DNA from 2 places in the Rhizobium acidisoli genome. Region 1 is predicted to be linked to the other one. Evidence: predicted binding sites of a transcription regulator. Region 1 holds the regulator's gene; the other holds the start of a gene.
What was found. Region 1 encodes PhoB, which activates phosphate uptake and scavenging genes when phosphate is short. Its sites were predicted from a motif close to TGTCATNNANCTGTCAT; they were not measured.

Region 1 (4,127 bases):
ACGGAAGACGAGCGCTACGTCGCGGACCTGCTGGAGGAAGCCATCGGCGAGGATGATGTCGAGCACGGCACTGCCGACGGCCATGGCGAGCGGATTGCCGCCATAGGTCGAGCCGTGCGTGCCGGCCTTCATGCCGGAGGCGGCCTCAGACGTGGCAAGGCAGGCGCCGAGCGGGAAACCGCCGCCGATGCCCTTGGCGACAGCCATGATATCCGGCGTGATGCCCGACCATTCATGGGCAAAAAGCTTGCCGGTGCGGCCGACGCCGGTCTGAACCTCGTCGAGGATCAGCAGCAGGCCGTTTTCGTCGCAGATCTGGCGCAGCGCCTTCATGAACTCAGGCGTGGCCGGGCGCACGCCGCCCTCGCCCTGCACCGGCTCGATGAGGATTGCCGCCGTCGCGTCGGTGATGGCGGCACGCACCGCGTCGATGTCGCCAAAGGCCACCTGATCGAAGCCCGGCGCCTTGGGGCCGAAACCTTCGAGATATTTCTCCTGGCCGCCGGCGGCGATGGTCGCCAGCGTCCGGCCATGGAAGGCGCCTTCGAAGGTGATGATATGGAAGCGTTCGGGATGACCCTTGGAAAACTGGTAGCGGCGCGCCGTCTTGATCGCGCATTCGAGCGCCTCGGCGCCCGAATTGGTGAAGAACACCTTGTCGGCGAAAGTCGCCTCCGTCAGCCGCTTGGCCAGGCGCTCCTGGCCGGGGATCTCATAGATATTGGAGAGGTGCCAGACCTTGTCGGCCTGTTCCTTCAGCGCGCCAACTACATGCGGGTTGCTATGGCCGACCGAGGTGACGGCGACGCCGGCGCCGAAATCGAGATATCGCTCGCCGCCTTCGGTGATCAGCCATACGCCCTCGCCTCGCTCGAACCGCAGCGGGGCACGAGAATAGGTGTCATAAAGCGGCGCGGCTTCAGCCATGGCGCGGGTCTCCCGATCAGCGTTGTCAAACACAGGACTCCGGCTAAGAAAACCAGGCCTGAAAAATCAAAAATGCCGCCTTGCGGCGGCCAGCGGTACTATTTCCTTTTCGCGCTGCAATGTCAACAAAACTGCGCCCTTAGCGCATGCAGCAAGCTTGTACAGCGGTGTTTTCGACCTTCAACAGGCAATATTGCAGAAATGCCACGCAGCGGCAGCAAGTTGGGGAAAACTCCGAATTCGATTCATCCGGATTCATGCGACTCTTGTCACGGAGTCAGGCTCACACTAGGTTAAAGTTCAATTACTAGACTGCATGCGGCGGAACTAGTCACCAAAATTGATCAAGCGTTTCTTGTTTCGGAGGCTTCCGGGACAACGGTGAGGGATTCTGCCATCACCAACGCAAAAGGTGGAGACAGGGCATGAACTGGACAGACGAGCGGGTCGAGAAACTCAAGAAGCTCTGGGCCGAAGGACTGAGCGCCAGCCAGATCGCGGCGCAACTTGGCGGTGTCAGCAGAAACGCTGTGATCGGCAAGGTTCACCGGCTGAGCCTTCCCGGCCGCGCCAAGGCCGGCGGCACGGCCGCCACGGCGCGCACGCCGAAACGCACGACATCGGCGCCGCGCGCGCCGAACTTCGCCTCTCGGATCACCACCCGCACCGTTACCCGCCAGCAGGGCGCGACGATGCTGAAGGAAGAGATCGAGATCGAAACGGTCGAGGAAATGGAATACGTGCCGAAGGGCAACGTGGTCGTGCCGATCTCGCGCCGCCTCGGCCTGACGGAACTGACCGAACGCACCTGCAAGTGGCCGGTCGGCGATCCGCTGAAGGACGACTTCCATTTCTGCGGCTGCGAATCCCCCGACAATTCGCCCTATTGCGGCTATCACCAGAAACTCGCCTACCAGCCGGTCAACGAACGCCGCCGGGCGGCAGCCCGGGCAAGCTGAGCGGGTAAGACATTGTCGACATGCGAAAACGGGCTGCAAGGCCCGTTTTTTTGTGTGAGTGTGTTGGGTGTGGCTGCCCCTCATCCGCCTGCCGGCACCTTCTCCCCGCGCGCGGGGCGAAGGGGATATGCCGCAACCTCTCCGTCCCTCGCTGGTCGCTAGCAGGGCACGTACCCTCGCCTCGTTTACGGGGGTCCGAAGGACGGGTCGAGACGTGTGGCTCGACCCCGGTCGGTTAGGGTGAGGGGCGGAGCTTGCTCGACTTTGTCAGAAACCCCTCAGGCTTCCATCGAATAGCCCGCGCCGCGGACGGTGCGGATGACGTCCTGCATGTTGGAGAAGTTCAGCGCCTTGCGCAGGCGGCCGACATGGACGTCGACGGTGCGTTCGTCGACATAGATGTCGTGGCCCCAGACGCCGTCGAGCAGCTGCGAGCGGGAGAAGACCCGTCCGGGCGACGACATCAGGAATTCCAGCAGGCGGAATTCGGTCGGGCCGAGGCGGACTTCGCGGCTCTTGCGGTGGACGCGGTGGGTTTCGCGGTCGAGTTCGATATCGCCGCATTTCAGCACGGTCGACAGCACCTCGGGGCGGGCACGGCGCAGCATCGCCTTGACGCGGGCGACGAGTTCCGGGGTCGAGAAGGGCTTGACGACGTAATCGTCGGCCCCCGTCGAAAGCCCACGGACGCGCTCGCTCTCTTCGCCGCGCGCCGTCAGCATGATGATCGGCAGGCGCTCAGTTTCCGGCCGCATGCGCAGGCGCCGGCAGAGTTCGATGCCGGAGACGCCGGGCAGCATCCAGTCGAGGATGAGAAGGTCGGGCGTGCGCTCCTGAAGCCTGATTTCGGCCTCGTCGCCACGAAGGATGGTATCGACCTCGAAGCCCTCAGCTTCGAGATTGTAGCGAAGAAGCACGCTCAGGGCTTCTTCGTCTTCAACAACTGCAACTCTCGGGATCATGCGTGTCGGTCTCCTCGCGCATGATCCTTAAACCGGGGGTGATTTAAGCAATGCATCCTGCGCAAAATCAGAAAAATGGCTGCGACCTCTTTGCGCGCCCCACATGGGCGCGCACGCAATAGGCTGGTGCGCGGTTATTCCGTGACCGCGCCGACGGTGTTGGCGCTGTCGTCCTTCGGACGGTCGCCTTCCGGCTGCGCGCCGGTTGCCATGTAATAGATCGTCTCGGCGATGTTGGTGGCGTGGTCGCCGATGCGCTCGATGTTCTTGGCGCAGAAGAGCAGATGCGTGCAGCTGGTGATGTTGCGCGGATCTTCCATCATGTAGGTCAGGAGCTCGCGGAACAGCGAGGTGTACATCGCGTCGATCTCGTTGTCGCGCTCGCGGATCGCACTCGCCTTGTCGGCGGCGCGTGTCGTGTAGACGTCGAGCACTTCCTTGAGCTGGACGAGCGCCAGCTCGGACAGATGCTCGAGGCCGCGGGCGAGCTTGCGGGGCACTCCGGTGCTCTGCACGGCGATGACGCGCTTGGCGGTGTTCTTGCCAAGGTCGCCGACGCGTTCGAGATCGGCGGCGATGCGGATCGAACCCATGATCTCACGCAGGTCCGCGGCCATCGGCTGGCGGCGGGCGATGGTGACGATCGCCTTGTCGCCGATCTCGCGCTCGGCGTGATCGAGGATCACGTCGTCGGAAATGACCTTCTGGGCGAGCGCAGTATCGCCGTTGACCAGCGCCCGGACGGATTCGGCGACCATCTGCTCGGCCAGGCCGCCCATTTCGGAAATCCGCCTGGACAGAAACTTCAGATCATCATCATAGGCAGAATAAATATGTGTCGATGCCATGGGGCTTTATCCTCGAATAACGGGAAGGCTCGGTGTCGCCAAAATCAGCCGAAGCGACCCATGATGTAGTCCTGGGTGCGCGGATCGTCGGGATTGGTGAACATCTTGTCGGTGTCGTTCTCCTCGACGAGATTGCCGAGGTGGAACATGGCGGTGCGCTGCGAGACGCGCGCGGCCTGCTGCATGGAGTGGGTGACGATGACGATCGTGTAGTTCTCGCGCAGCTCGTGGATCAGTTCCTCGACCTTGGCGGTGGCGATCGGGTCGAGCGCCGAGCAGGGCTCGTCCATCAGAATGACTTCGGGGCTGACGGCGACGGCACGGGCAATGCAGAGGCGCTGCTGCTGGCCGCCCGACAGGCCGGTGCCGGATTCATGCACGCGGTCCTTGACCTCGTTCCAGAGGCCGGCGCGCTGCAGGCTGGTCTCGAC
Region 2 (4,127 bases), 130 kb from region 1:
ACAAGCGCCGCGTCGATTTCGAATATGACGGTGAGATGGCCGCCGATGTCGCACTGAACCGCAAGGTGATGGAGCAATATCCCTTCTGCCGCCTCTCGGGTCCCGCCAACGTGCTCGTCATGCCGGCTTTCCACTCGGCCTCGATCTCGACCAAGATGTTGCAGGAGCTCGGCGGCTCCACGGTGATCGGCCCGATCCTCGTTGGTCTCGACAAGCCGGTGCAGATCACCTCGATGGGCGCCAAGGACAGCGACATCGTCAACATGGCGGCGATCGCCGCCTATGGCGCGGGTTCGTAAACTCTCGGCCTTCCCTGTGAGACGCATTTCGTGCCCGGCCGACAGCACCTCGGCCGGGCACAGCTTTTTGTGGCTTACGCATCCAGGAGACGGTTGAAAGGGTTCATCCGATAAGTCATATAAGTCATACTTTTGATGCGATAATCTTATACGCGAGGCATAATTTAATATTTCATCAGCCGTTTGGGTTCCCATGCCGGAAAATGCATCCGCCAATTTCAGCCCCCGATTTCAGGGGGCAACTTTCGACGACATGGTCGAGGCGCTGACCAAGGGGTTCGGTTCGTTCGACGCATGGCGCCATGGTCGAGAAAAACCCCTCGACTGGAAGGTCGGGTTTTGGGGTGATGAGAGGTTGTCGCTGGTCAGCAACCAGGATTCCGGCGGCTGGGGTGCAAGAACGGGACAGGGAACGCCGGAAACTCTGGCCATCGTCGTTCCGCGCACCGGTGCTCTCGACGCAGCCTTTGGTCGGACTGTGGCCGAAGCGACACCCGGTCGGCTGTTGTTGATGAACAATATCGAGCCGGAACGGGTTTCCGTGAGGGCAGCCCCGCACCGCTCGGACACACTCAGTCTGAGCTGGACGATCCTGGCGCAGACCGTCGCCTCCGTCTTGGAGACCCCGCTGATCGGGTCATTGGACTTGGTGCCGGTCGTTGATCGTTCCACGGCAGCGGGACAGTTGATCGGCAATCTCGCCCAAACGATGATCATCGGCATGCGCAACAACGGCCCGCTGCTTCACTCGCCGATTGCCATGCTGAACCTGATGCAGATGTTTGCCGATCTGGTGGTGCGCACGATTCCTCATCGGCTCTCGCATCTTCTTGACAAGAAAATCCACCTGATCGCGCCGCGGCACGTCCGTCGGGCAATTGAATTTATGCATGCGAACATCGCACAGCCGTTGACAATGCAGAGTGTCGCGGAGGCGGCAGGCATTTCCATTCGTGCTCTGGAAGTCGGCTTTCGCGCCTTCAAGGGAACCACGCCGTCGGCCTACCTCAGGACGATCCGCCTGCAAGCGGTCCGGGAGGATCTGCGCGATCCTTCAAACCGGCAGCCGTTGCGGGACATCTGTCTGAAGTGGGGATTCTTTCACCTCGGCCGTTTTGCGGCAACCTATCGGGCGGCGTATGGCGAGAACCCGTCGGACACGCGAAGGCGATTCGAGATATGAGGGCGCGCCATCGGCGAGCCTAAAGCGCGTCGCGATCTTTCAGTTTTAATGCACGTCGCCCGGAAGTGTGCAGCGGTTCCGGGATAACGACATGCATCGAAACAAAGAGCTTTAGCTCGCGAAGCGGCCGGCGTCGGCGCCGTAATAATTCAGGTAGCGGTCGGAAATGCTGGAGATCGGCAGCACGATCAGCACGTCGGTCGTGTTGAAGGCGTGATCGATGACGGCGCTGGAGCCGACCATCGCGCCCAAGCGCATGTAACCCTTGATCAGCGGCGGTAGCGCCATCAGCGCCCGCTTCGGGTTGACGGCCTCGACCGGCATCAGGTCCATGTTGCGGGCGAGATGCGGCAATGCGCTGACGGCCCATTCGTTCTTCGCCAGCACATTATGGTAGAGGAAAGACAGCGCCAGCGCATGGCCCTCCAGATAGACGCCGGGGAACGAGGCGCAGCCGAACATGGCGCTGACACCGTGCTTCAGCGCATAGGCCCAGTTGCCCTGCCACAGCAGCTCGACGGTGCGTTTGGTGCGATATTCCGGCAGCACGCAGGAACGGCCGAGTTCCATGAAGCGCTTATCCGGATGTTTGGCAAGGAGGCCCTCGATCTCGAATTCGGAAGCCGAGTAAAAACCGCCATTGGCCATGGCGACATCCTGGCGCAGCAGCCGGTAGGTGCCGACGATCTGGTCTTCCGGGTCACCCTCGATCGTCCGGTCGAGAACGAGAAGATGGTCGCAGAAGGCGTCATAAGCATCGACATCACGCTGGCGGCGCATGGCCTCCAGCGGCAGTTGCGCCTTCATTTCGTCGACGAAGACACGGTAACGCACGGCCTGGGCGGCATCGATCTCGCGCGCCGTGCGGGCAAGTCGGGTTTCCAGATTGCCGATGCGGCCGAGGATGTCGCCGTCCTTCTGCGCAGCCGCCGTCGAGGGCGGTGCAGCCTCGGTGGTGTCACGATTCAGGATGTCGATGGCGGACATGGCGATTCTCCCGTTGCCGGCTTATCGACGCCATAAAACACTTCTCTGCGACAGGAAAGTGACATATTGAATTTGTGAACGCAAGAAGCATGCCGGGCCCGCGGCACGTTATCGCGCCTCCGCCCGGCGGGCGGAAAGTGCGGCGACCGCCTGAACTTCGGTCAGCAGCCGCACCGGGTCGACCGGCTTCACCATCACCCGGTTGGCGCCGTTCAGCAACACCTGGCGGCGCGATTCGTCGCTCTTGTCGGCGGTCAGCACAATCACCGGCACCGAAGCCAGATCGAGCCGTCTTTCGTGGCCGCGCAGGCGTCCAAGCATGTCGATGCCGTTGCCGCCGGGCATCGACAGGTCGCTGATGATGATATCGGGCCGGGCATTCGCCTCGCAGAGAGCGCAATCGAGCAGCGCTTCGAAATCCTCGACATGGCGCACCTCATGCCCGCCCTTTTCGAGCACGACGCGCACCAGCATGGCGTTGATCGGATCGTCCTCGCCAAGCAGGATGTTGAGCCCGCTGGCGGCAACTATCGGCTCCGCCGCCGAAAGGCCGAAGCCCGGCTGGTTGTCGTTCAGCGCGTCGCGCTTCTCCATGCCGCGCATGCGCCCGCGCAGTACGTCGATCAGCGACTGTTCGCGCAGCGGCCGGATGAGCCAGGCATCGAAGAGGTCGAGCGGATGGGCGCTGCGCTCCTCCGGATTGACGAGCAGGACCTTGCGCAGCCCAAGGGCGGCGATTTCGGCGCGATCGGCAAGATGGGCGGCAAATTCCGCCGACATGCGATGGTCGATGATGATATCGGTCGGCCGCTTTCCGCTATTGGCCAAGCCGAGCAGCGTCGCCCGCGCGCTCTCGCCGTCGGCGACGAGATGGCAGAGGCCGCCAAGCGTGGTGATCGTCTCGGCGATGGCGGTGCGCGCAGCACCTGTCGGCGCCAGGAGCACGACGCTGTTGCCGGCAAGCAGTGTATTGCGCCGGTCGGGGCGCTCGCTGCCGATATCGACGGGGAAGCGGATGGTGAATTCGCTGCCTCTGCCCTTTTCGCTGGCAACCGTCAGCGTGCCATTGAATTCGCGCATGATGCGGGCAGAGATGGCAAGGCCGAGCCCGGTGCCGCTGCTCCTGTCGGCAACGGTCCCGCCCTGCTCGAACTCGCCGAAGACGCGCGCCTGCTCCTCCGCCGTCATGCCGGGGCCGCTATCGGTGACGGTGATGGACAGGTCGTCGGCATCGAGCGACACGCGAATGAAGACGCCGCCGACCTGGGTGAACTTCACCGCATTGCCAATGACGTTGAACAGAACCTGGCGCAGCCGCGCCGGGTCGAAGCTCATATTCTCCGGCACATCAGAGGATACCGTGGCGCCGATCTCGATGCCCTTTTCATGCGCCCGGTGGGCGAGCATCTCGACGACGCTTTCCAGAAGCTTGCGCAGCGATTCCGAGCGCGGGTGCAGCGCGAAGCGGCCGACCTCGATGGTGGAGAAATCGAGCAGATCCTCGACCAACTGCGTCAGCGCGTGGCCGGACTGGCGGATATTGGCGAGATAGTCCTGCTGCTCCTGCGTCAGCCGCGTCTCGGCGAGCAGATGCGTCATGCCGAGCAGGCCGGACAGCGGCGTGCGCACCTCGTGGCTGACGGTGGCAAGCAGCCTCG

Region 2: a site for PhoB is predicted at 2,517-2,533, ahead of olsB (l-ornithine N(alpha)-acyltransferase). Genes of this name have one in related genera too.

The regions. Positions count from the first base shown of each region.
Region 1 is NZ_CP034998.1:169,551-173,677, reverse strand. Features, by position in the region: gene CO657_RS00885 (aspartate aminotransferase family protein) at 1-927, opposite strand, end outside; gene CO657_RS00880 (GcrA family cell cycle regulator) at 1,353-1,886, shown strand; gene phoB (phosphate regulon transcriptional regulator PhoB) at 2,165-2,848, opposite strand; gene phoU (phosphate signaling complex protein PhoU) at 2,983-3,696, opposite strand; gene pstB (phosphate ABC transporter ATP-binding protein PstB) at 3,741-4,127, opposite strand, start outside.
Region 2 is NZ_CP034998.1:34,712-38,838, forward strand. Features, by position in the region: gene CO657_RS00165 (NADP-dependent malic enzyme) at 1-299, shown strand, start outside; gene CO657_RS00170 (helix-turn-helix transcriptional regulator) at 493-1,482, shown strand; gene olsB (l-ornithine N(alpha)-acyltransferase) at 1,594-2,469, opposite strand; gene CO657_RS00180 (PAS domain-containing hybrid sensor histidine kinase/response regulator) at 2,578-4,127, opposite strand, start outside.